DNA from 3 places in the Rhizobium sp. EC-SD404 genome. Region 1 is predicted to be linked to each of the others. Evidence: predicted binding sites of a transcription regulator. Region 1 holds the regulator's gene; each other region holds the start of a gene.

Region 1 (7,800 bases):
GTCGAAGCGGAGATCCGTGAAGACCTCGCAGTGGCAGAAGCCTCGCAGACGCTGTTCGATGTGTTCAACGCCTATGAAGATGCACGCGCGGGCGGCCTACCCGTGCAGGAGGCTGCACGCGAACAGCAGTTGGAGCCGGTCGTCGTCGAAGCGGTCGACCGCTCGGGGCGCACACCCGAAGGCGACGTGCTGAGCGATCTGCCCCAATCGCAGGATCTTCTTGCCCAGGCGTTCGAAACTGAGATCGGCATCGAGGCCCAGCCGCTGAATCTCGGCTCTGACGGCTACGTGTTCTTCGAGGTTTTGGACATTGAAGAGGCCCGCGACCGCACACTGGACGAAGTGCGCGACGATGTCGTTACCGATTTGCAGGCGGAACAGCGCGCAGCGGCACTCGCTGCCCGCGCCGAAGAACTGCGCGCTTCCGTAGCCGACGGCACGCCGCTCGCTGATATTGCGACGGAACTCGGCACGAACGTGCGCACGGAATACAATCTCCAGCGCGACAGCGAGAACCCCACATTCGGGCCGGAGGCGATCGCGGCTGCCTTTGCCGGTCCTGGTGGCCACGTGGCGACCGCGCAGGACGCGGATGGCGCAGGCCAGATCGTCATGCGCGTCAACGAGGTAGCAATCTCCGCATCGAAGGCGATCCCCGACCAGGAGCGGACCGCCATTGCTCGCAGCGGCGGCGACGATCTGCTCGACCAGCTCGTGACCCGTTTGCAGGCGGAATATCCGGTGCGGATCAACCAGCAGCTCGGCACGCAGGCGCTCGGCTTTTAAAGACGCGACATCGGGGGATGCCGTGATGGCAGACATGAAGAGCTACCTCGCCAAGGCCGCGTCCGGTGTCCCGCTGTCGCGCGACGACGCCAAGGCGGCGTTTGACATCATGATGTCCGGCGATGCCACACCGAGCCAGATCGGCGGGTTCCTGATGGCGCTCAGGGTGCGCGGCGAGACGGTCGACGAGATCGTCGGCGCCGTGACCACCATGCGCAGCAAAATGGTGACCGTCGAGGCGCCCGCCGATTCGATCGACATCGTCGGCACGGGCGGCGACGGAACCGGCACGTATAACGTCTCCACCTGCGCGGCCTTCATCGTGGCGGGCTGCGGCGTTCCCGTCGCCAAGCACGGTAACCGCGCGCTGTCGTCTAAATCCGGTGCTGCGGACGCCTTGATGGCGCTCGGCGTTGCGATCGATCTCAAGGCGCCGGCTATCGCGGCCTGCATCGAGGAAGCCGGCATCGGCTTCATGTTCGCCCCCGCCCACCACGCCGCGATGCGCCATGTGGGCCCGACGCGTGTGGAACTCGGCACCCGAACGATCTTCAATCTGCTCGGCCCACTGTCAAATCCCGCCGGCGCCAAGCGGCAGTTGCTGGGCGTCTTCGCGCCGGAATGGCTGGAGCCGCTGGCCGAGGTGCTGAAGGATCTCGGATCGGAGCGCGTCTGGGTCGTCCACGGTGATGGTCTCGACGAGATGACGACCACGGGGCGAACGGATATCGTTGCCCTGGAGAACGGGTCGATCCGGCGTTTCTCGATCGAGCCGGAAGAACTCGGCCTGAAGCGCGTGTCGATCGATGCGCTGAAAGGCGCGGACGGAGCGCATAACGCAAAGGCGTTGCAGGCAGTTCTTCGCGGCTCGAAAGATGCCTATCGCGAGATTTCGCTGCTGAATGCCGGCGCATCGCTGGTGGTTGCCGGCCGTGCAGAGACGGTTGCGGAAGGTCTGGAGCTTGCGGCGAAATCGATTGACGACGGCGCGGCGCTTGCCGTGCTGGAGCGGCTCGTTGCGGTCTCGCAGCGCCACGCGGCCGCGGCATGATGAAGAAGCGGCTTGATATGAAGGAAATGAGGCGTTGAGCGATATCCTGACCCGCATCGAAGCCTACAAGCGCGAAGAGATCGCTGCCGCCAAGGCTGCCCGGCCGCTTGCAGAGGTGAAGGCAGCGCTTGCGAATGTCGACGCGCCGCGCGGGTTCCTGGCCGCGATTGAGGAGAAACGCGCTCATGGTCAGTTCGCTCTGATCGCCGAGATCAAAAAGGCCAGCCCGTCCAAGGGTCTCATCCGCGCCGATTTCGATCCGCCGGCGCTTGCCCGAGCCTATGAGGCGGGCGGCGCGGCCTGCCTGTCGATTCTGACCGACACCCCATCGTTCATGGGCGCGCCGGAATTCCTCGTCGCTGCCCGTTCTGCGACGACGCTGCCAGTCATCCGCAAGGATTTCCTCTTCGAGCCGTACCAGGTCTTTGAGGCCCGGGCGATGGGCGCCGATGCCATCCTCGTCATCATGGCCTGTCTCGACGATGCCATGGCCCTCGAGCTTCACGATACGGCGACCGATCTCGGAATGGACGTGCTTGTCGAAGTGCATGACGAGGCTGAAATGGAGCGCGCGCTGGTGCTGACCTCACCGCTCATCGGCATCAACAACCGCAATCTGCGCACCTTCGACGTGTCGCTCGAAACCAGCGAGCGCCTCGCCCCGATGGCTGCCGGTCGTCATCTTGTCGGCGAAAGCGGCATCTTCACCCATGAGGACTGCCTGCGTCTCGAGCGCGCCGGTATCGGCACGTTCCTCGTCGGCGAAAGCCTGATGCGCATCGACGATGTCGCCGGCGCGACGGAGACGCTGCTTACGGGCAAACTTCAGGTGGCAGCGCAATGAGCGACGAACCGCGGCTCACACATCTCGACGAACGCGGGCGTGCCACCATGGTCGATGTCGGCGGCAAGGCCGAGACCGAGCGTGTCGCCATCGCCGAAGGCTTCGTGAAGATGGCCCCGGAAACGCTCGCTCTCATTCAATCGGGCAGCGCTGCAAAGGGCGACGTCATCGCCACGGCGCGCATTGCCGGCATCATGGCTGCCAAGCGGACTGCCGACCTCATCCCGCTTTGCCATCCGCTGATGCTGACCAAGGTGTCTGTAACGATCGAGGCAGCGGATACCCTGCCCGGCCTGCGTGTCGAGGCCATGGCGCGTCTCACGGGCCGCACAGGCGTCGAGATGGAAGCGCTGACGGCCGTGTCTGTTGCCTGCCTCACCATCTACGATATGGCGAAAGCGGTCGACAAAGCGATGGAAATCACCGGTATCCGACTGCTGTCGAAGACGGGCGGCAAGTCCGGCGATTGGACTTTTCCGGGTAATGACGGGGCACCCTGACCATGGCGCTGCTGCCCGTCGATGATGCACTGTCGCTGATCCTCGCTGACGCTCGACCGATCGACGATATCGAGAATGTGCCTTTGAATGCCGCGTGGGGCCGCGTGCTCGCCGAACCACTTATCGCGAGGCGCGATCAACCTCCGTTTCCCGCCTCCGCCATGGACGGCTACGCCGTGATTGCAGCCGATACGGCAGAACCAGGCGCCACGCTCACCGTCATCGGCGAATCGGCCGCCGGCCATGGTTTCCCAGGCGCCATCGGACGCGGCGAGACCGTCCGCATCTTTACCGGCGCGCCGGTTCCGCACGGTGCCGATGCGATTCTCATCCAGGAAAACGCAAGGCCCCTCGACGCAAACCGGATCGACGTTCTAGAGCCTGTCCAGTCCGGGCGTTTCGTGCGGCGTGCAGGCCTCGATTTCCACCGGGGTGAAACGGTCATTGCCAAGGGCGCGATGCTCGATGCCGGCCGGCTGACACTGGCAGCAGCCATGAACCTCCCTTCCCTGCCCGTTCATCGTCGTCCGCGCGTCGCCATCCTCGCGACTGGCGACGAACTCGTGCAGCCGGGCGCGGACCCACGAGACGATCAGATCATCGCATCCAACAGCTTCGGTGTCGCTGCGATCGTCAAGGAAGCAGGAGGCGACCCGATCGACCTCGGCATCGCCGCCGACACCGAGGATGCCCTGAATCGATCGATCGATGCCGCACAGGCGGCAGGCGCCGATATCCTCGTAACGCTTGGTGGCGCCTCGGTCGGCGATCACGACCTCGTTCGCAACGTGCTGGAATCGCGCGGCCTTGAGTTGGCGTTCTGGAAGATCGCCATGCGCCCCGGCAAACCTCTGATGAGCGGCCGCATCGGCCCGATGCATGTTCTGGGATTGCCCGGAAACCCGGTTTCGAGCCTCGTCTGCTCTTACGTCTTCCTCACGCCGCTGATCGCAAAGCTCGCTGGCCGCGCCCATCATCTGCAGATGGTGGATGCGGTTCTGGATGTCGACCTCGCCGAAAACGACGTGCGCCAGGATTATCTGCGCGCGGCGATGCGCCGACGGGCGGACGGAAAGTTGGTCGCCACCCCTGCCACCAAGCAGGATTCCTCCATGATGCGCGTGTTCGCCGAGGCGGACGGCCTCGTCATCCGGCAACCATTTGCCCCCGCCGCCAAGATGGGAGACACCGTGCGGGCGATCGTCTTGCGACGGATCTAGCCACGGTTTTCCCTGGCGGACTTGCGGAACACAAAAGGAACAGATAAAGTGTGTTCCACATTTGTTTCCATCCGATCGAGCGGGGGCCCAAGCAGCCGATGTTGACGCGTAAGCAGCAGGAACTGCTTCTTTTCATCCATGAGCGTCTGAAGGAAAGCGGCGTACCGCCATCTTTCGACGAGATGAAAGAAGCCCTCGATCTCGCGTCTAAATCGGGGATCCACCGCCTCATCATCGCGCTAGAGGAACGCGGCTTCATTCGCCGTCTGCCGAACCGTGCGCGTGCGCTGGAAGTCATCAAGCTGCCGGACAGCTACAACGCGGCAGTGCCGCAGCGTCGCGGCTTTTCGCCGAGTGTCATCGAAGGATCGCTTGGCAAGACGCCGAAGCCCGAGATTGCAGCCGAGCGCCGCCAGAGCGAGATGCCGCGCGACAACGACAATCGCGCCATCAGCGTGCCCGTCATGGGCCGTATCGCGGCGGGTGTGCCGATCTCCGCCATCCAGAACAATACCCATTCGATTGCCGTTCCACCGGACATGCTCGGCGGCGGCGAACATTACGCGCTCGAGGTCAAGGGCGATTCGATGATCGAAGCCGGCATCTTCGACGGCGACACGGTCATCATCAAGAACTCCTCGACGGCCAATCCCGGCGACATCGTCGTGGCTCTGGTCGACGACGAGGAAGCGACGTTGAAGCGTTTCCGTCGCAAAGGTGCATCCGTCGCGCTCGAGGCCGCCAACCCGGCTTATGAAACGCGGATTTTCGGCCCGGATCGCGTCAAGATCCAGGGGAAGCTCGTCGGGCTCATTCGGCGCTATCACTGATCCAGGCTATCGGCAGCTCTTCCGTCTCCGCTCATGTTCGTGTTGACGGAAGAGGCGCCATCCGTGCCGGGCTCGGCAAAACTTCCCGTTCTCCAGTCATAGTAGCGGTGTCGCGTCCAAGCGCGCATCCGGCCGGCAGACTGCTCGAAGCGGAACGTCGGCTGCTGGTCAAGGTGTGCACTCTGCCCATTGCCTGCAGCACGCGCTTCGTTCGCCGCGAATCCGTCTCCCCTCGTTTCAGCGTAGACGGCGATTGCGCCGGTCTCACGCAATGTGCGGGCGGTGAAGAGCGTCGCGCCCGACCGGCATTCGCGCATCGACAGCGGTATCGGAATGATCGCGATATCGGTCATGTCGCATGCGGGGCCGACATAGGCCGGCTCCTCCAGCCAGGCGATCGTTGTGCCGTTTTCCATGCGAGCCACGCAAAACGCACCTCGGCGGCATTGGAACACGCCTGTTATTTGCCCATCACTCAGTTCGCGGATCGCCTGACGCATCATTCCGTAGGCAATGGCGGGGTCGATTTCGGCTTCGCCCTCGACCGGCTCGGCAGGCGCCTGGGTTGACGTGTGGTCAGCCTGTGCATCGACAACGACGATTGGCGGGACATGGGTCTCCAGCCGGGTTGCCGTCGCCCACTGATCGAAGATGAAGCTGCTCGGACGCGCACGGTTGGTGGCCAAGCCGTCATCGCGCAAGATCGCGGCCAAGCGGCCGTCCTCTGCGATCAGCAGCAATGGCGGGTCGGCGCGTATGTCGGACACCATGATCAGCGCGGCGGCAGACGCGGGTATCATCGCGACATTTCGCAGCCATGTTCGGGCAAAGACGAGAATGAGCAACGCCAGCGACAGAAGCGCAGTGACGGCACCCGGAATCTGACCCGTAGCAAAACCGTCGCCATAGTCGGCGACATGATGGCCGATGGCAATGACCGCCTGGAGACCAACACCCATGATCGTGAGGAAGATCGCGTCGAGGCCGAACGGCATCGTCAGGAGCGCAAGGGTGCCGAACGGCATGACGATGATGGAGATGACGGGCATTGCGATCACATTGGCGATCATCCCGTAGCTCGACATGCGGTGGAAGTGGTGAGCGGAGAATATCCCCGTCGCGGCTCCGGCGATCAGCGAGGTCACGGCCAAGCCGAGGATCAGCCCCGTCCAGCGCCAGACGAAGCCCGGTTTGGCGCTGGAGAACTCCGGAGCCTTGTTCTTGTTGCGCGCGGCCCAGCCGCCATAGGCGGCGATGAGGGCCGCAGTGGCCGCGAAAGACATCTGGAAACCGGGCGATGTCACCGCCGACGGCGTGACGAGAAGGATGAGAAAGGCCGCGATCGCGACGTTGCGCATAGTCAGCGCGGCCCGATCGAGCAGCACCGCGACCAGCATGACGACCACCATGATCCACGCCCGTTGCGCGGAGATGACGGCTCCTGAAATCAGCAGGTAGAAGGTGGAAGTGCCGATGGCGCCGAGCGCCGCGAATTTCTTGACGGGCCAGGCCTGGGCGATGCCCGGCACGAGCGCGAAGCCAAGGCGCAGCCCGGTGAACATCAAGGCTGCTGCCAGCGACATGTGCAGGCCGGAGATCGAGAGGATGTGGGCGAGCCCGGTGATGCGGAAGGCTTCGTTCGTCTCCTCGGAGATCGAGCGGCGGTCGGACACGGTCATCGCCGCCGCGACGGCGCCCGCATCCCCCGGGATCACCTCCTTGATCCGAAAGGCGATGGTTTCGCGCAGTTCGGTCGTCCATTGCGCGATCCGATCTTCGAAACCCTCATCGACCCTTTCACCGGGCATGATACCGGGTGGCCCGTAGAAGAAGCCGAAGGCTCCGATACCGGCGAAATAGGAGTTGAAGGCGAAATCGAACGTGCCTGGCATCGCGGGACCAGATGGGGGCGCCAGACGCGCCAGGCCGATGATGGACGCGCCGATCTCGATATCGGGATGGTCGCTGCGCGCCAGCAGCCGCACGCGTTCTGGCGGCCGCCGCAATGTCGGGTCGTGCGTAGACCTGACTTCGACCAGGTAGCGCCAACGCCCCTCCTCATCGATTTCGCGTGCCAGCACCCGACCGGAGATCGTTGTTACCACCGGACTGTCCAGCACGGTGATTGCGCGGCGATCCGCCTCCGCCGCTGCGGAGGCCAGCCCGGCAAGGATCAGGCACAGCGCGCTCAGCAGGTTTCGCAGCCGGTTCGAGGTGAGTGCCGCGGCCAATCCGACTGCCACGGTCAAACCGAACGTCACAAGAAACGGCGGATCACTCGGCAAGATGCGCCAGAGCGCGGCGCCGGTCGCGAAGAAAGCGGAAGCCCAGAGAAACAGCGCGCCATGGCCACGCTCTTCCTCAAGCGCCTGCCTCAAATTCCATTGCGGCAAACGCGGACGCCGAGATTGAGAACGGCTGACAGTGCGCAGAGGGTCGCTTTCGGGATCGTCGTCGACATAGGGATCGGGCGGGTCGAACGCAAACGCAGTCCGCTCGCAAGCGGAGCCATTCACTGGCTCGCGTTCAGCATCGGCATGCGCCATGCGGTTCAGGCCCCCTCGCCTTG
Region 2 (7,800 bases), 1.3 Mb from region 1:
CGGCCGATGAGGCGCTGGATTTCGACGGTGCGCCCGCCCTGCTTGCCGGAAGCGGCCTCGCGTCGCATGCGTTCGCCGGTGGCGCGGGGCAGCATGCCGTATTCGGCCGTGACCCAGCCGCGACCGGCATTGCGCAACCACGGCGGAACCCGCTCTTCAAGCGATGCGGTGCACAGCACATGCGTATCGCCGAATTTCACGAGACACGAGCCTTCGGCATGCTTTGAGAAGTTCCGCTCGAAGGAAACGGCGCGCATCTGGTCTGGCTTCCGCCCTGAAGGTCGCATTGGGAGCTCCTGCTGATCAAGTTGGCTGCCTTCTATCGTCGGCAAAGCCTGCTTGCAAAGGAAAAGCCTGATGGCACAGGATGCGCCTCTCTTCCGTCCGGTGCACGGAGACACTATATCTGAAGACGAATGGCACGGAGTCGACCACCAACGTGAACAGCTTCTCCAAGACGCCAAAGCTCAGCCAAGGCTCTGCATCCCTGCCCGGATCAGGGTCCCTGTCGGGAGCGCTTGACGACCGGACCGGCGAGATTTTCCGACGCATCGTCGAGTCGTACCTGGAATCCGGCGAGCCTGTCGGGTCGCGGAATCTGTCGCGCATCCTGCCCATGGCGCTTTCGCCCGCATCCGTGCGCAACGTGATGAGCGATCTCGAGCATCTCGGCCTCATCTATGCGCCGCATATCTCGGCCGGACGGCTGCCAACCCAGCAGGGGCTGCGCTTCTTCGTCGATGCCTTCATGCAGGCGGGCGCCCTGTCCGACGACGAGCGGGTGCAGATCGAGACGCAGATCCGCCAGACCCACCGCGATCGCGACCAGACGGTCGAGAACCTTCTGACCGATGCGAGCCAGATGCTGTCTGGTCTGTCGCGCGGCGCAGGTCTCGTAATCGCAGCTAAATCCGACACGGTGCTGAAGCACATCGAATTCATCCGGCTGGACCCGACGCGGGCGCTCGCCGTCCTGGTCGGCGAGCACGACCATATCGAAAACCGCATCCTGGACCTGCCGGTCGGCACGACGGCATCGCAGCTGACCGAGGCCTCGAACTTCCTCAACGCCCATCTCGCCGGCCGCACGATCCCGGAAGTGCGCCGCGAGCTGGAAAAACTGAAACTGGAAGTTTCCCGCGAGCTGGACGAGCTCAGTCAGGATCTCGTCTCCAGGGGGCTCGCCGTCTGGTCGGGCAGCGGCAAGGACCAGCCCGCCCAGCTTATCGTGCGCGGCCGCGCCAATCTGCTCGACAGCGTTTCGGGCAGCGAGGACATCGAGCGGTTGCGGCTTCTGTTCGATGAGCTCGAGAAGAAGGACAGCCTCGTCCAGCTGATGACGCTGGCCGAGGAAGGCTCCGGGGTCCGCATCTTCATTGGCTCGGAAAACAAGCTTTTCTCGCTGTCGGGCTCGTCGCTCATCGTCGCGCCCTATCGCGACAGCGAAGCGCGCGTCGTCGGCGCCGTCGGCGTGATCGGGCCCACGCGGCTGAACTATGCCCGGATCGTCCCGATGGTCGATTATACCGCCCAGCTCGTGTCGAAGATGATGCGGTGACCTCGGCAAATCTTTGATCTGGCAGCTGCCTTTGGCCATTTCGCCGGTCGGTCAGGCGGTGATATGGTCCGGCCATGCAAAGCAGCCGTGCCCCACACGGCGCACCTTTTGGAAGTGTTCCCATGTCCGCTCTGCGGATACGTCCCGCCACCCACGATGACATCGATGCCCTTCTCGCCATCGAAAATGCCGTCTTCACCACGGACCGGATTTCAAGACGCTCCTTCCGCGCGCTGATCAACCGGCCGACGGCCGAGACGATCGTCGCGCAGGACGAGGCAAGCCGCATCGTCGGTTATGCGATGCTTTTGTTTCGCAAGGGCACCGGCCTCGCCCGCCTGTATTCGATCGGCGTGGCGCCCGACGCAAAGGGACAGGGTGTCGGCAAGGCGCTGCTCGCCAAGGCCGAGGAGGCCGCCAAGCAGCATGATCGCTTCCTCCTGCGCCTTGAGGTGCGCGAGGACAACATGCCGGCGATATCGCTCTATAAGCGGTCGGGATATCGCCGCATCGGCGTCTACGAGGATTATTACGAGGACCACAGCCGCGCCTTGCGCTTCGAGAAGCGCCTGCGGGACGACGAGCATCAGGACTACGAAACGCCGTTTTACGAGCAGACGACGGATTTTACCTGCGGCGCCGCCTGCCTCAACATGGCGCTCGCGCGCTATGTTTCGCGCGATTATCTGGATCCGGTCTGGGAAATCCGCTTCTGGCGCGAAGCGACGACGGTCTTCATGATGTCGGGCATGGGCGGCTGCGAGCCGTTCGGCCTCGCCGTCACGGCCCATGCCTATGGGCTCGAGCCGGAGATTTACGTCACCGATACCAACGTTCTATTCCTCGACACGGTCCGAAACCTGGAAAAGCGCCAGGTCATGGAACTGGCCCAGCGCGATTTTCGGCGTCGGGTGGAAGAGGCAGCCATTCCCGTCCTCAATTTTGCCGCTTCGCTGCATACGATCCGGGCTGCGATCGAACGGGGCCATTCGGCCATCGTCTTGATCTCCGGCTATTACATGTTCGGCAAGAAGGTGCCGCACTGGGTGCTCGTGCATGGTGACGATGGTCGGCACCTGATTCTCAACGATCCGTGGGTGGAAGAGAAAACGTCCGAGACGGCGTCGGACGCGTCCAACCTGCCGGTTCCCTACGACATATTCGATCGCATCACCCGTTTCGGCCGCTCCAATCTGCGCGCCGCGGTGATCCTGAAAGGCAGACGTACCTGATGTTCAACTGGGTGATCCTGTCGTCCCGCATGAACGATATCGATCATGCGGCGACCTCCCACAAAGTGCTTGCGACCCGCGACTACCTCGCGCGGCCCGAGCTGTTCCGGGGCTCCCGCCCGAACATCATCAACCTGGCGCGATCCTATCGCTATCAGAGCCGTGGCTATTACGCCTCGCTGCTCGCCGGCGCGCGCGGCCAGCGCGTGATCCCGTCGGTCGAGACGATCATCGACCTGTCGGCGCGCAAGCTCTACGAAAACGCGATCCCCGAGCTCGAGGATACGCTGAACAAGGTTTGCGCCAAGGCAGGCGAGCGGCCAACCCGGCTCAACATCTTCTTCGGCTATACGGCCGACCAGCGCCTGGAACGCTTCGCCCGCCTCGTATTCGACTGGTTTCGCGCGCCTTTCGTGGAAGTCACGATCAAGGACAATGGCGCATGGCTGTCGATCCCGAAGGTGGCGCTCGGCTCGGTGACCAAGCTCTCCGACAAGGAGCGCGCCTTCTTTTTCGAATGCCTCAACCGCTACACGGGCCGGCAGTGGCGCGACGCCAAGGCCAAGACGCCAGCCAGATACACCTTCGCCACCCTCGTCGATGCCAATGAAGCGCTGCCGCCATCCTCGATATCAAGCCTGAAGCACTGGGCGCGCATCGCTGCGCGCATGGGCGTGGAAGTGGAGCCAATCGGCAAGCGCGACCTGTCGCGGCTCGCCAACTACGATGCGCTCTTCATCCGCGAAACGACGTCGATCTCCAACCACACATATCGGTTCGCGCGCCGTGCCCAGCAGGAAGGCATGCCGGTCATCGACGATCCGGTGTCGATGATCCGCTGCACCAACAAGGTCTATCTCGACGAACTGATGGCCGGGAACGGCATTCCCGTGCCGAAGACCGTTATGATCGCCGGCACCGACGATCTGCAGCGCGCCGCCGATCTTCTTGGGTTTCCGATGGTTCTCAAGATCCCGGACTCCTCGTTCTCGCGCGGCGTTTCCAAGGTGGGGTCTCTCGCCGAGCTGAAGACGCTCGCAACGACCTGGCTTGAGGATTCCGACCTGCTGCTGGCGCAGAAATTCATGCCGACGGACTATGACTGGCGCATCGGCGTGCTCGGCGGAAAGCCGCTGTTCGCCGTGCAGTACCTGATGGCCAAGGAACACTGGCAGATCATCAAGCACGATACCGGCGGCAAGCCTTTGGAAGGCGGCTTCCGGGCCTTCTCGCTGGCATCTGCGCCGCCGCTGGTGGTCGACACGGGCCTGCGGGCCGCGCGCTGCATCGGCGACGGGTTCTACGGCGTCGATCTCAAGGAAACCGACGACGGCGTCTTCGTGATCGAGGTCAACGACAACCCCAACCTCGAACATGGCGTCGAGGATTTTGCCGAGAAGGACGAAGTCTGGACCCGGCTGACCAACTGGTTCCTGGAGCGCCTCGACAATTGAACGGGGGTTTATCGGCTATCGGCTAGCGCGGCATCGACGTCCGAGTGAAGCGGGATCGAGGGCTGGGCGCCGGGCTTGAGGCAGGCGAGGCTGCCGGCAACGGCCGCGCGCCTGAGAGCCAGCTCGAAATTCAGACCGGCATCGAGGCCGGTTGCGAGATAGCCGCAGAACGTGTCGCCCGCGCCGACCGTGTCGACGGGCTTGATCGACAGCCCCTGCACGCGATGCATCCGGCCCTCGTGAAAGGCGATCACGCCTTCGGCGCCAAGCGTCACGATGATCGTCTGGTGGCGGTCTCGGCTCATGGTCTGCATCGCATCCTTACGCTCAGCCGCAGACTGGTCTTTTGCCCGGCAGAGCAGCGCGAATTCCGTTTCATTGGCGATCACGATGCCGGCCAGCGGCGCGAGCGCGATCGCATCCTCGGTCAGCGGGGCGACATTGAGGATGCTGCGCACACCCTGTGCCTGCGCCGCCTGCAGCGCCGCTTCGATCGCAGGCGCTGGTATTTCCATCTGCAGAAGCAGCGTATCGTGCTTGCCCATCCGGTCGACGGCAGCTTTCGCCGCATCCGCGCCGACTTCTCCATTGGCGCCGGCGACGACCACAATGACATTGTCGCCATCTTCGGCTCCGACCAGAATCGAGGCGATGCCGGTAGCGCCTTCGACATGGGCGATGGCGCTGAGATCGGTCTTAGCGGCGGCCAGAAGTGCAAGCGCTTCTTCGGCGAACGCATCAGCGCCGACGGCGCCGACCATCGCCACTTCGGCACCGGCGCGCCTTGCGGCCAGCGCCTGGTTTGCGCCCTTGCCGCCGGCCGCCGTGGTGAAGGCAGTGCCGGCCAGCGTCTCGCCCGGTTTCGGCAACCGCGCCACGTTGGCGATGAGGTCAATGTTGATGGAGCCGACGACGGTGATCATGCCCTGACTGTCTCCCGCTTGAATGCGCCGGCCACTCTGCCTTTTTCGGTCGAGCCGGCAAGGGGGTGTCAGTCTTCTTCCACCACGCGCAGCCGCAACGATCCTGTGCGGCTCTCGACCGCATGGGTCGGCTCGGTGGCTGGCTGCGCAGTGTCGGCACCTGGTGCTTCCAATTCCAGCGCTTCGATCCGCGCGCCGCGCCTCGCCAGCTTGTCGGTCGAGGTGACGATCTGGTCGATGTCCTTCTGCGTCTGGCCGAAATGGGTTTGCAGGCTGCGCACGCGCTGATCCAGCCGCGTCAGATCGATCATCAGCTTCGCCACTTCGCCCTGGATGAGATGCGCCTGTTCGCGCATGCGCTGGTCGCGCAATATCGCCTGCACCACTTGGATCGACAGCATCAGGAGCGAGGGCGATACGATGACCACGCGGGCTCGATGGGCACGCTGGACGATCTCCTCGAAATTCTCGTGGATCTCGGCGAAGATCGATTCCGACGGCACGAAGAGAAACGCCGTATCCTGCGTCTCGCCCTTGATCAGATATTTCTCCGAAATAGCCCTGATATGAACGTCCATGTCACGGCGAAACTGCTGAGCGGCCGGCTTCGCCGCGTCCGCATTCTCCGCCGCGCGGATGGCATGCCACGCTTCGAGCGGGAACTTGGCGTCAATGGCCAGCGCCGGCTGGCCGTTCGGCATATGGATCAGGCAGTCGGGCCGTTGATTGTTGGAGAGCGTGGCCTGGAACGTATAGCTGCCCATCGGCAGCGCATCGGCGATGATCGTTTCCATGCGCGACTGGCCGAACGCCCCGCGCGTCTGCTTGTTGGACAGGATTGCCTGCAGCCCGACGACATCCTTGGCAAGCGACTGGATGTTGTTCTGCGCCGTGTCGATGACGGCCAGACGTTCCTGCAACTTCGTGAGATTCTCGTGCGTCGAGCGCGTCTGTTCGGTGAGCGTCGTTCCCAGGCGCTGCGTCATGCCGTCGAGCCGTTGCTGGATCGACTGGTTGAGTTCCGCCTGTCGTGCGCCGAAAAGCTCCGCCATCGTCGCCATGCGACCCTGCATTTCCGATTGCGCCTTGAGGATTTCGGCAAGCCGCTGCTCGCTCTCCTCCGCCGCATGCACCAGCTCGGCGCGCTCCGCACGGCGCGCGGCAGCGCGCCAGATCCAAACGATGGCCAGCACGGCGAGCGCCGCCGCAAGCGTCATCCCGATGCTGACGTCGTAGGCGCCGATCCGGAAAAGCGGCTGTGAAAGAAGGGCTAGGTCGATCATGGCCAAATCCTACATCAATTCGGGGCCTATGCCAGATCAAAACATGAACATCGTAACCGGTTTCCATCGGCAAGGGATTTGAGCCACACCTGACACAAGCGGAAGATTGACGACAAAGCCGGCGATGCTTAATTGCCGGGCATGACCATTAAGCCACTTATCCTTCTTCCCGATCCCGTGCTGCGCCAGCACTCCGAGCCGCTCGAACGCGTCGACGGCGATGTACGCCGGCTCGTCGATGACATGCTCGAAACCATGTACGATGCACCGGGCATCGGACTGGCCGCCATTCAGATCGGTGTTCCGCGCCGCCTGCTTGTGATCGATGTCGCGAAGGACGAGGAGGGGCGCCAACCTCAGATCTTCATCAATCCCGAGATCCTCGCATCCTCAGACGAGCGCTCGGTCTATGAAGAAGGCTGCCTTTCCATTCCCGATTACTATGCTGAAGTCGAACGGCCGAGCCGCGTCACGGTTCGCCATCTCGACATCGACGGCAAGGAGCGCACCGTCGAGGCCGATGGCCTTCTCGCCACTTGCCTCCAGCATGAACTCGACCATTTGAACGGCGTGCTCTTCATCGACCATATCTCGAAGCTGAAGCGCGATATGGTCGTGCGCAAATTCACCAAGCTCGCCAAGTCACGGCCTGACTCGGCCGTCTAGGCGCCGCCTCACCGCTGGCCGGCGTCCACGACCGCCATGCAGGAAAGAGATCCGATGCCGTTGAAGATCGTCTTCATGGGAACGCCGGAATTCGCGGTGCCGACGCTCGCCGCCCTGGCGCAGGATGGACACACCATCCTTGCCGTCTATACCCAGCCGCCCCGGCCCGGTGGCCGCCGTGGTCTCGCTCCCGTCAAATCTCCCGTGCACCAGCAGGCGGAGCTTCTGGGCTTCGAGGTACGCTCGCCGGTGAGCCTGAAGAGCGCCGAGGAACAGGAAGCCTTTGCGGCGCTGAAGCCCGATGTCGCGGTGGTGGTCGCCTATGGGATGCTCTTGCCGCAGCCGATCCTATACGCGCCCTATCACGGCTGTTTCAACGGCCATGCGTCGCTGCTGCCGCGTTGGCGCGGTGCGGCCCCCATCCACCGGGCAATCATGGCCGGCGATGCGGAGACCGGCATGATGGTGATGAAGATGGATGTGGGCCTCGATACCGGCCCCGTTGCCCTCACCGAGCGCGTGACGATCGAGCCCGACATGACCACCGGCGAACTCCACGATCGCATGATGGTGATCGGCGGCAGCCTGATGGCCCGTGCGATGAAGGCGTTGGAGGCGGGGACGCTGACCCTGACCCCGCAGGTGGAGGAGGGGACCACCTACGCCCGCAAGATCGACAAGTCG
Region 3 (7,800 bases), 1.5 Mb from region 1:
GCTTCCTGAATTTATTCGTCGCGCAGCTTGCGACGCAGGATCTTGCCGACATTGGTCTTCGGCAGTTCGTCGCGGAACTCCACGTATTTCGGGCGCTTGTAGTTCGTCAGGCCTTCGGCGCAATGCTTCTTCACGTCGTCTTCGGTGAGGGACGGATCCTTCTTGACGACGTAAAGCTTCACGACTTCGCCGGAGTGCTCGTCGGGTAGGCCGATGGCTGCCGCTTCGACGATGCCCGGATGGGACACGGCCACTTCCTCGACCTCGTTCGGATAGACGTTGAAGCCGGAGACGAGGATCATGTCCTTCTTCCGGTCGACGATCTTGGTGTAGCCGTCCTCGTCCATGTAGCCCATGTCGCCGGAGCGGAAGAAGCCGTCCGGCGTCATCACCTTGGCGGTCTCGTCGTCGCGCTGCCAGTAGCCCTTCATGACCTGCGGGCCGCGGATGCAGATCTCGCCGACGTCGCCGATGCCGAGATCCTTGCCGTCCTCGTCACGGATCGCGATCTCCGTGGAGGGCAGGGGCAGGCCGATCGTGCCGGTGAATTCGGCGCGGTCGAAGCGGTTCGCGGTGGCGACCGGCGATGTTTCGGAGAGGCCATAGCCTTCCGAGATCGGGCAGTTGGTAAGCTGGTGCCACCGTTCGGCAACCGGACGCTGCACGGCCATGCCGCCGCCGAGCGTCAGAATGAGGTTGCTGAAGTCCAGCTTCTTGAAATCATCGTTGTTGAGCAACGCGTTGAAGAGCGTGTTGAGGCCCGGGAAGATGTGGACCTCATACTTTGCGAGTTCCTTCACGAAGCCCGGAATGTCACGCGGATTGGGGATCAGGATGTTCTGGGCGCCCTGGTCGATGCCCATGATCGCGTTCACCGTCAGCGCGAAGATGTGGTAGAGCGGCAGCGCGCAGACGAAGATCAGCCGATCCGGCCGCTCCTTGTTGAGGAACGCCGCCTGCAGCCAGAGATTGATCTGGGCACCGTTCGACAGGACGTTGGCATGGCTGAGCACGGCGCCCTTGGAAACGCCGGTCGTGCCGCCGGTATATTGCAGGAACGCGACGTCGTCCGGCTTGACCTTGGCGGGGACGAGCGTCTTGCCCCGGCCGTCCGCCAGGGCCGCCTTGAAGGGTGTATGGCCGGGCAGATTCCACGCCGGCACCATCTTCTTCACCTTGCGAACCACGAGGTTCACGACGTGGCCCTTGAGGCCCATCATGTCGCCCATGGTTGCCACGCAGACATGCTTGACGTCGGTCTTGGCGACCACTTCCTGCAGCGTGTGGGCGAAGTTTTCCAGGATGATGATCGCCTTTGCGCCGGAATCCTTCAGCTGATGCTGCAATTCGCGTGGCGTGTAGAGCGGGTTGACGTTGACGACGACGAAGCCCGCACGCAGCACGGCTGCGATCGAAACGGGGTTCTGCAAAATGTTCGGCATCATCACGGCAACGCGGTCGCCCTGTTTCAGGCCCTTGCCTTGCAGCCAAGCACCGAGCGCGGCGGAATGGGTGTCCAGATCGGCATAGCTGATGGATTTGCCCATGCAGGTGAATGCCGGCCGCTCCGCATAACGCTTGCATGCGGTTTCGATCAACTCACCGATAGAGGCATAGGCCAGTGGCCCAATATCGGCCGGAGTGCCCGGTGGATATGAGTTCAGCCAGATCTTGTCGGGGTTCTGGTCGGTTGTCCTGATATTTTGTTCCACGATGCCCTCCCGGTATCTTGTGGTCTTTTAGGCACTTCCTCTCAAACCTTCCGCGCCGTCCCACGCTGGTTTGAAAGGCTAGCAGGATTTGTAGGGCATGGCACCCCGCGCCCTCCGCGCTAATTGATATGACTTTGACGTAAACGTCGCTCGTACGCAACTGTCTCAAACATGGCCGGTGTGGGTTGTTGACTCTTTGTGGAAGCTGAGTCCTAAATAGAACATAACATGAACATTAGATTGACCCCAAACCGACGATCGAGCCTTGGTTTCCATGTCCTCCACCCTTTCTCAGCTCAAGCGGCAACTGGCTGCACTGGAACCGGCGCGATCGCCGGGGGAGAAAGGCTTTACGCTCGGCCTCGACCAGGTCGATGCGGCCTTGGGCGGCGGGCTTCCGCGGGGGTGCCTGCATGAAGTCTTTGCCGGCAATGTGGGCGATGCCGGTGCAAGCGCCGGGTTCGCGCTTTCGCTTGCCCTGCGCGCCGCCGGTGAGGGACGTCACATCGTCTGGGTACGGCATGCTCTTGCCGTGCTGGAGCAGGGCGATCTCTATGCGCCCGGTCTTGCTCAGTTCGGCATCGATCCGGACAGGGTTCTGCTGATTTCGGCAAAAAGCGAGACAATGGTGCTGCGGGCGGGACTTGAGGCCTTGCGGTCCCCGGCCCTTGGCGCCGTTCTTTTGGAAATCTGGGGCAAGGCAGGGTTTCTAGACCTGACAGCCAGCCGCCGCATGATGCTGGCGGCCTCACGTTCCGGCGTGACCGGCTTCGTCCTGAGGGCGGCGGGGCAGCCGCAGCCCAGCTCTTCACTCACCCGATGGCAGGTAAGGGCGGCACCCTCGGTGGGGCTTGCGGCCGGGGCACCGTCCAATCCTGTCTTCGACATTCTTCTGGACCGTCATCGTGCCGGCATTGCGGGCGGGCGCTGGCATTTGGAGTGGAACCGTGACCGCAAAAGCTTCGACCTTTCCGCAACACAGCCTGCCCGTTTCGACGAGCCCCTCGCTGCACCCAAGCGCCGCGCCGCAAAGCCGCTTTCTGGCTCTGTGGTTTCCCTTCCTGTCGACCGACCGGCTGCATCGCCAGAAGACCAGAAGCCCTTCCGCAAGACGGGCTGAAGACGCGCTGACAGAGAAAAGCGGCAACCTGTCTAAGCCTCTCGTCACCGTCGAGAAGGTGAAGGGCGCACTTCGCCTCGCCGCCACCGACAAGGCGGCACGGGCGCTCGGCCTGTCGCCCGGGCTCACTCTTGCCGATGCACGAGCGCGCGTGCCCGATATCGAAGTGTGCGAAACGGCGCCGGAAGCCGACCGGCGCATGCTCGAACGGCTCGCCGATGCCTGCGACCGCTTCACGCCGCTCGTCGGTTTCGATGGCAAGGCCGGTCTTCTGCTGGACATTGCCGGCTGCGTCCACCTTTTCGGTGGCGAGGCGGCCATGCTGAAGGAAATCGCAGACAAGTTCGAAACGGCCGGCTTCAAGACCTTCGCCGCGATCGCGTCGGCGCCGGATACGGCACGCGCAATGGCGCAGTTCGGGTTCGGCGGCATCGTTGCCGGCGGCAGTGAAGAGCAAGCGGTGCGGCCGTTGCCCGTGGCCGCCCTTGGTCTTTGCGCAGAGACCGAAAACGGGCTCGCCCGCGCCGGGCTCAGGAGCATCGGCGATGTCGCGGCGCGTCCGCGCGGGCCGCTCGTTGCGCGCTTTGGTCCGGAACTCGCCTACCGGCTCGATCTCGTGATGGGTCGTGCACGCTCGTCGATCACGCCGCGCCGCACGGTCGGCGACATCATCGTGGAAAAGCGGTTCGGCGAGCCGATCGGCTACGAGGAAGACATTCGCGCGTGCCTGCGCCACCTCGCGGGGCAGGCGGGAGAGCTTCTTCAGGAGCGCGGCAAGGGCGGCCGGCTCTTCGAGGCGGCCTTCTTCAGGGCCGACGGAAAGGTTACGCGCATACCGGTGGAAACGGCGCGGCCCTCGCGCGATGCTGCTGCGCTGATGCGCCTTTACGATGCCAAGCTGGAGGGGCTTGCCGATCCCCTCGATCCCGGCTTCGGCTTCGATCTGATCCGCCTCTCGGTGATCTTCAGCGAAACGCTCGTTCCCGAGGCGCAGGAGCTTTCGTCGAAAGGCGTTCCGACCGAAGAGGCGAGCGAATTGGTGGAGCGGTTGAGCGCACGGTTTTCGCCCGAGCAGGTGGTGCGCTTCGTCTCGCGCGACACGCATATTCCCGAACGTGCCGCCGAAGCCATTCCGGCATTGTCGTCGGAGCAGTCGGCGATCACCTGGGTGGTGCAGGAGAGTGGCGAGCCACCCTTGCGGCCGCTCTTTCTCTTTACGCCGCCCCATGCGATCGACGTCACCGCCTCGGTTCCGGATGGCCCGCCGCATCGCTTCTTCTGGCGCCGGGTCGAGCATGCGATCGTCAAGGCGGAAGGCCCTGAACGCATTGCGCAGGAATGGTGGCGCGATGCCGGACAGGCCATGACGCGCGACTATTTCCGGCTCGAGGACACCGCTGGTCGGCGGTTCTGGGTCTATCGCGAAGGGCTCTACGGGGTGGAAGTCACCAATCCTCGCTGGTTCCTGCACGGGATCTTCGCATGATGCGTTATGGCGAACTTGCGGTTTCCACCAATTTCTCCTTTCTGCGCGGGGCCTCCCATCCGCATGATTTCATCATCCGCGCGCTGGAACTCGGCCATGCCGGCATCGGTATCGCCGACCGCAACACGGTAGCAGGCGTCGTACGCGCCTATAGCGCCCTCAACGAGTTGAATGCCGATTACGCCGCTCAGTACGGAAAGGGTGCCAAGCTCGATTTCAAGCTGGTCGTCGGCGCCCGGCTCGTCTTCGCCGACGGCACGCCGGATATCCTCGTCTATCCGGAAAACCGGGCCGGGTGGGGAAGGCTTTGCCGGCTTTTGACCAAGGGCAAGATGGGCGACACGAAGAAAGGCGATTGCGTCTTGAGCTTCGCCGATCTTCTGTCGCTTTCGGCCGATCTTCTGTTCATCGTCATGCCACCCGACCAGCTGGACCAAGTGGAGGCGACGCTCGCGCAGCTTTCGCGGACCGCACCCGGCTCGGTCTGGCTGGGCGCCGCCATGAGCCGCCGCGGGGATGACCGGCGCCGCCTCGTCGCCTTGAAGTCCCTGGCCGATGCGGCGCGCGTGCCGCTGATGGCACTCAATGACGTGCTGTATCACGCTCCCGAACGCCGGCCCCTGCAGGATATCCTCACCTGCATTCGCGAGAAGACGACGATCGAGGCGGCGGGTCGGCTGCTTCAGGAAAATGCCGAGCGCTATTTGAAGCCGCCGCACGAGATGCAGCGGCTGTTTCGCGATTGCCCAGAGGCCATCGGCGAGACCACGGACTTTCTCGCCCGCATCGATTTTTCGCTCGATCAGTTGAAATACGAATATCCCGAAGAACCGGTGCCGCCCGGCAAGACGCCCCAGGGCTGGCTGGAGGAGCTCACCTGGAAACATGCCGGCTGGGTTTACCCCGACGGCGTTCCGCCCAAGGTGGAAGCGCTTTTGAAGCAGGAATTCGCGCTGATCGCGAAGCTCGATTACGCGCGCTACTTCCTGACGATCCACGATATCGTGCAGTTTGCGCGCAACCGGGGCATTCTGTGCCAGGGAAGGGGGTCAGCCGCCAATTCGGCGGTGTGTTTCGTGCTCGGCATCACCTCGGTCGATCCCGCGACCAGCAATCTTCTCTTTGCGCGCTTCCTGTCGGAAGAACGCCGCGAGCCGCCGGATATCGACGTCGACTTCGAGCATGAGCGGCGCGAAGAGGTGATCCAGCACCTTTACAAGCGCTATGGACGGCTGCGCGCGGGCATCGCCGCGACCGTCATCCGCTATCGGCCGCGCAGCGCCATCCGCGAGGTCGGCAAGGTTTTCGGTCTCACCGATGACGTGACGGCCAGGCTTGGGGGCATGGTGTGGGGCAGTTTCGGCGACAGCATTCCTGAAAACCATGTGCGGCAGGCGGGGCTCGATCCCCATAACCCCGTCATCGCCCGCGCGCTCGATTTCGCCCGCCAGCTTCTCACCTTTCCGCGCCATCTCTCCCAGCATGTGGGCGGTTTCGTGCTGACCAACGGGCGGCTCGACGAAACGGTGCCGATCGGCAATGCGGCGATGGAGGACCGTACCTTCATCGAGTGGGACAAGGACGATATCGACGACCTCGGGCTGATGAAGGTCGACGTGCTGGCGCTCGGCATGCTGACCTGCATTCGCAAGTGCTTCGACCTGATCCGGCTGCACGAGGAAAGGGATCTCGATCTCGCTGCCATCACCCACGACGACGGTGTCTACGGCATGCTGCAGAAGGGCGATTCCATCGGCGTCTTCCAGGTGGAAAGCCGGGCGCAGATCAACATGTTGCCGCGCCTGAAGCCGAAGGAATTCTACGATCTCGTCATCCAGGTGGCGATCGTCCGGCCCGGGCCGATCCAGGGCGACATGGTCCATCCCTATCTTCGGCGGCGCGATGGGCTGGAGGAAGTGAATTTTCCTTCGCCCGCGCCACCGCATGATCCGGACGAATTGCGGCACGTTCTTGAGCGCACGAAAGGTGTGCCGCTGTTTCAGGAACAGGCGATGCAGTTGGCGATCACCGCGGCGGAGTTCACGCCGGACCAGGCCAACGGCTTGCGCAAGGCGATGGCGACCTTCCGCCACAACGGCACGATCGGCCGTTTCGAGGAAATGATGGTGGATGGCATGGCGCGGCGCGGTTACGACCGGGCCTTTGCCGAGCGCTGCTTCGCGCAGATCAAAGGCTTCGGCGAGTACGGATTTCCGGAAAGCCATGCGGCTTCCTTTGCCCGCCTGGTTTACGTGTCCGCCTGGATCAAACACCACTACCCGGCGGTCTTTGCCTGTGGCCTCCTCAATTCGCAGCCCATGGGGTTTTATGCCCCGGCGCAGATCGTTCGCGATGCGCGCGAGCATGATGTCGAAGTGCGCCCGGTGGACGTCAATTTCAGCCATCACGACAACACGCTCGAGCGGGCGGCGAACGGCAAGCTCGCCCTGCGCATCGGCTTTCGCCAGATGGACGGTTTTCGCGAGGACTGGTCGGAAGCGCTCGTTTCACGGCGTGGCCGTGGCTACACCAGCATCGAGGCCTTGTGGCACACGGTCGAGCTCGAACATCGCGCACTGAAAGGCCTGGCCGATGCCGATGCATTCCGTTCGATCGGGATCGACCGGCGTGACGCGCTGTGGGCCGTGCGGCGGTTGCCGGAAGATCGGCCGCTACCGCTCTTTGCAGCCGCCGCACAGCAGGAGCTCGGGCTTGAACAACCGTCCCGCCTGCCGCCCATGCCGCTCGCCGAGCAGGTGGTCGCCGATTACCAGACCGTGAAACTCTCGCTCAAGGCGCATCCGATCGCTTTTTTGCGCGAGCGCTTCCGCAAGGAAGGCATCATCTCCTGCGCCCAGACGGCGGACATGCCGGATCGCGCTTTCGTCAAGGTTGCGGGGGTGGTTCTGGTGCGACAGCGGCCCGGCAAGGGCAATGCCATCTTCATGACGCTGGAAGACGAGACAGGCGTCGCCAATACGCTGCTATGGTCGCGGCTTTTCGATCGCTACCGCCGCGCCGTGATGAGCGCGAAGCTTGCCTTGGTCGAAGCCCAGATACAACGAAGCAAGGAAGGCGTGGTGCATCTGATGGTTACTGCTGTGCATGACCGAACCGGTGATCTCGCGACGCTTTCCGATGTCCATTCCGCCAGCATCGAACTGTCACGTGCGGATGAAGTCACCCGGCCGAATTACGGCCGCCAGGGCGAAGGCGGCCGACATCCGCGCAATGTGCGGATCATACCGAAGTCGCGTGACTTCCACTGATCCGCAGCCACGAATTGGCGGTGGGCGACTTACTTCGTCGGCATCCTGACGCCTGTCTTCGCGCTTGCAGGGGCAGGTGTCACTGCCATCGTGTTGCCGATAGCAGCAGCGTCTGCCGTGCCGAAGAACCGATCGCGCTCGCGCCAGATCGCCGGCAAGGCAAGAAGGCCGATCGACACCACGGCGATCACCGTCTTCGTCAGCTGCGACAGC

What was found. The regulator LexA, encoded in region 1, represses DNA repair genes until DNA is damaged. The targets are predictions, from matches to a motif close to TGTTCNNNNTGTGTTCNG.
Region 2: the regulator LexA is predicted to act here: its motif matches at 6,483-6,500, upstream of def (peptide deformylase).
Region 3: the regulator LexA is predicted to act here: its motif matches at 1,930-1,947, upstream of GC125_RS04445 (ImuA family protein).

The regions. Positions count from the first base shown of each region.
Region 1 is NZ_LR701459.1:2,182,615-2,190,414, reverse strand. It holds gene GC125_RS11240 (peptidylprolyl isomerase) at 1-786, shown strand, start outside; gene trpD (anthranilate phosphoribosyltransferase) at 812-1,837, shown strand; gene trpC (indole-3-glycerol phosphate synthase TrpC) at 1,872-2,681, shown strand; gene moaC (cyclic pyranopterin monophosphate synthase MoaC) at 2,678-3,181, shown strand; gene GC125_RS11220 (molybdopterin molybdotransferase MoeA) at 3,184-4,401, shown strand; gene lexA (transcriptional repressor LexA) at 4,500-5,231, shown strand; gene GC125_RS11210 (ComEC/Rec2 family competence protein) at 5,225-7,777, opposite strand.
Region 2 is NZ_LR701459.1:3,466,271-3,474,070, reverse strand. It holds gene rph (ribonuclease PH) at 1-287, opposite strand, end outside; gene hrcA (heat-inducible transcriptional repressor HrcA) at 488-1,558, shown strand; gene GC125_RS17595 (GNAT family N-acetyltransferase/peptidase C39 family protein) at 1,681-2,790, shown strand; gene GC125_RS17590 (RimK family ATP-grasp domain-containing protein) at 2,790-4,244, shown strand; gene GC125_RS17585 (ribokinase) at 4,253-5,167, opposite strand; gene GC125_RS17580 (DNA recombination protein RmuC) at 5,236-6,384, opposite strand; gene def (peptide deformylase) at 6,592-7,116, shown strand; gene fmt (methionyl-tRNA formyltransferase) at 7,171-7,800, shown strand, end outside.
Region 3 is NZ_LR701459.1:727,593-735,392, forward strand. It holds gene GC125_RS04440 (long-chain fatty acid--CoA ligase) at 12-1,712, opposite strand; gene GC125_RS04445 (ImuA family protein) at 1,987-2,832, shown strand; gene GC125_RS04450 (Y-family DNA polymerase) at 2,861-4,318, shown strand; gene GC125_RS04455 (error-prone DNA polymerase) at 4,315-7,587, shown strand; gene GC125_RS04460 (OpgC family protein) at 7,617-7,800, opposite strand, start outside.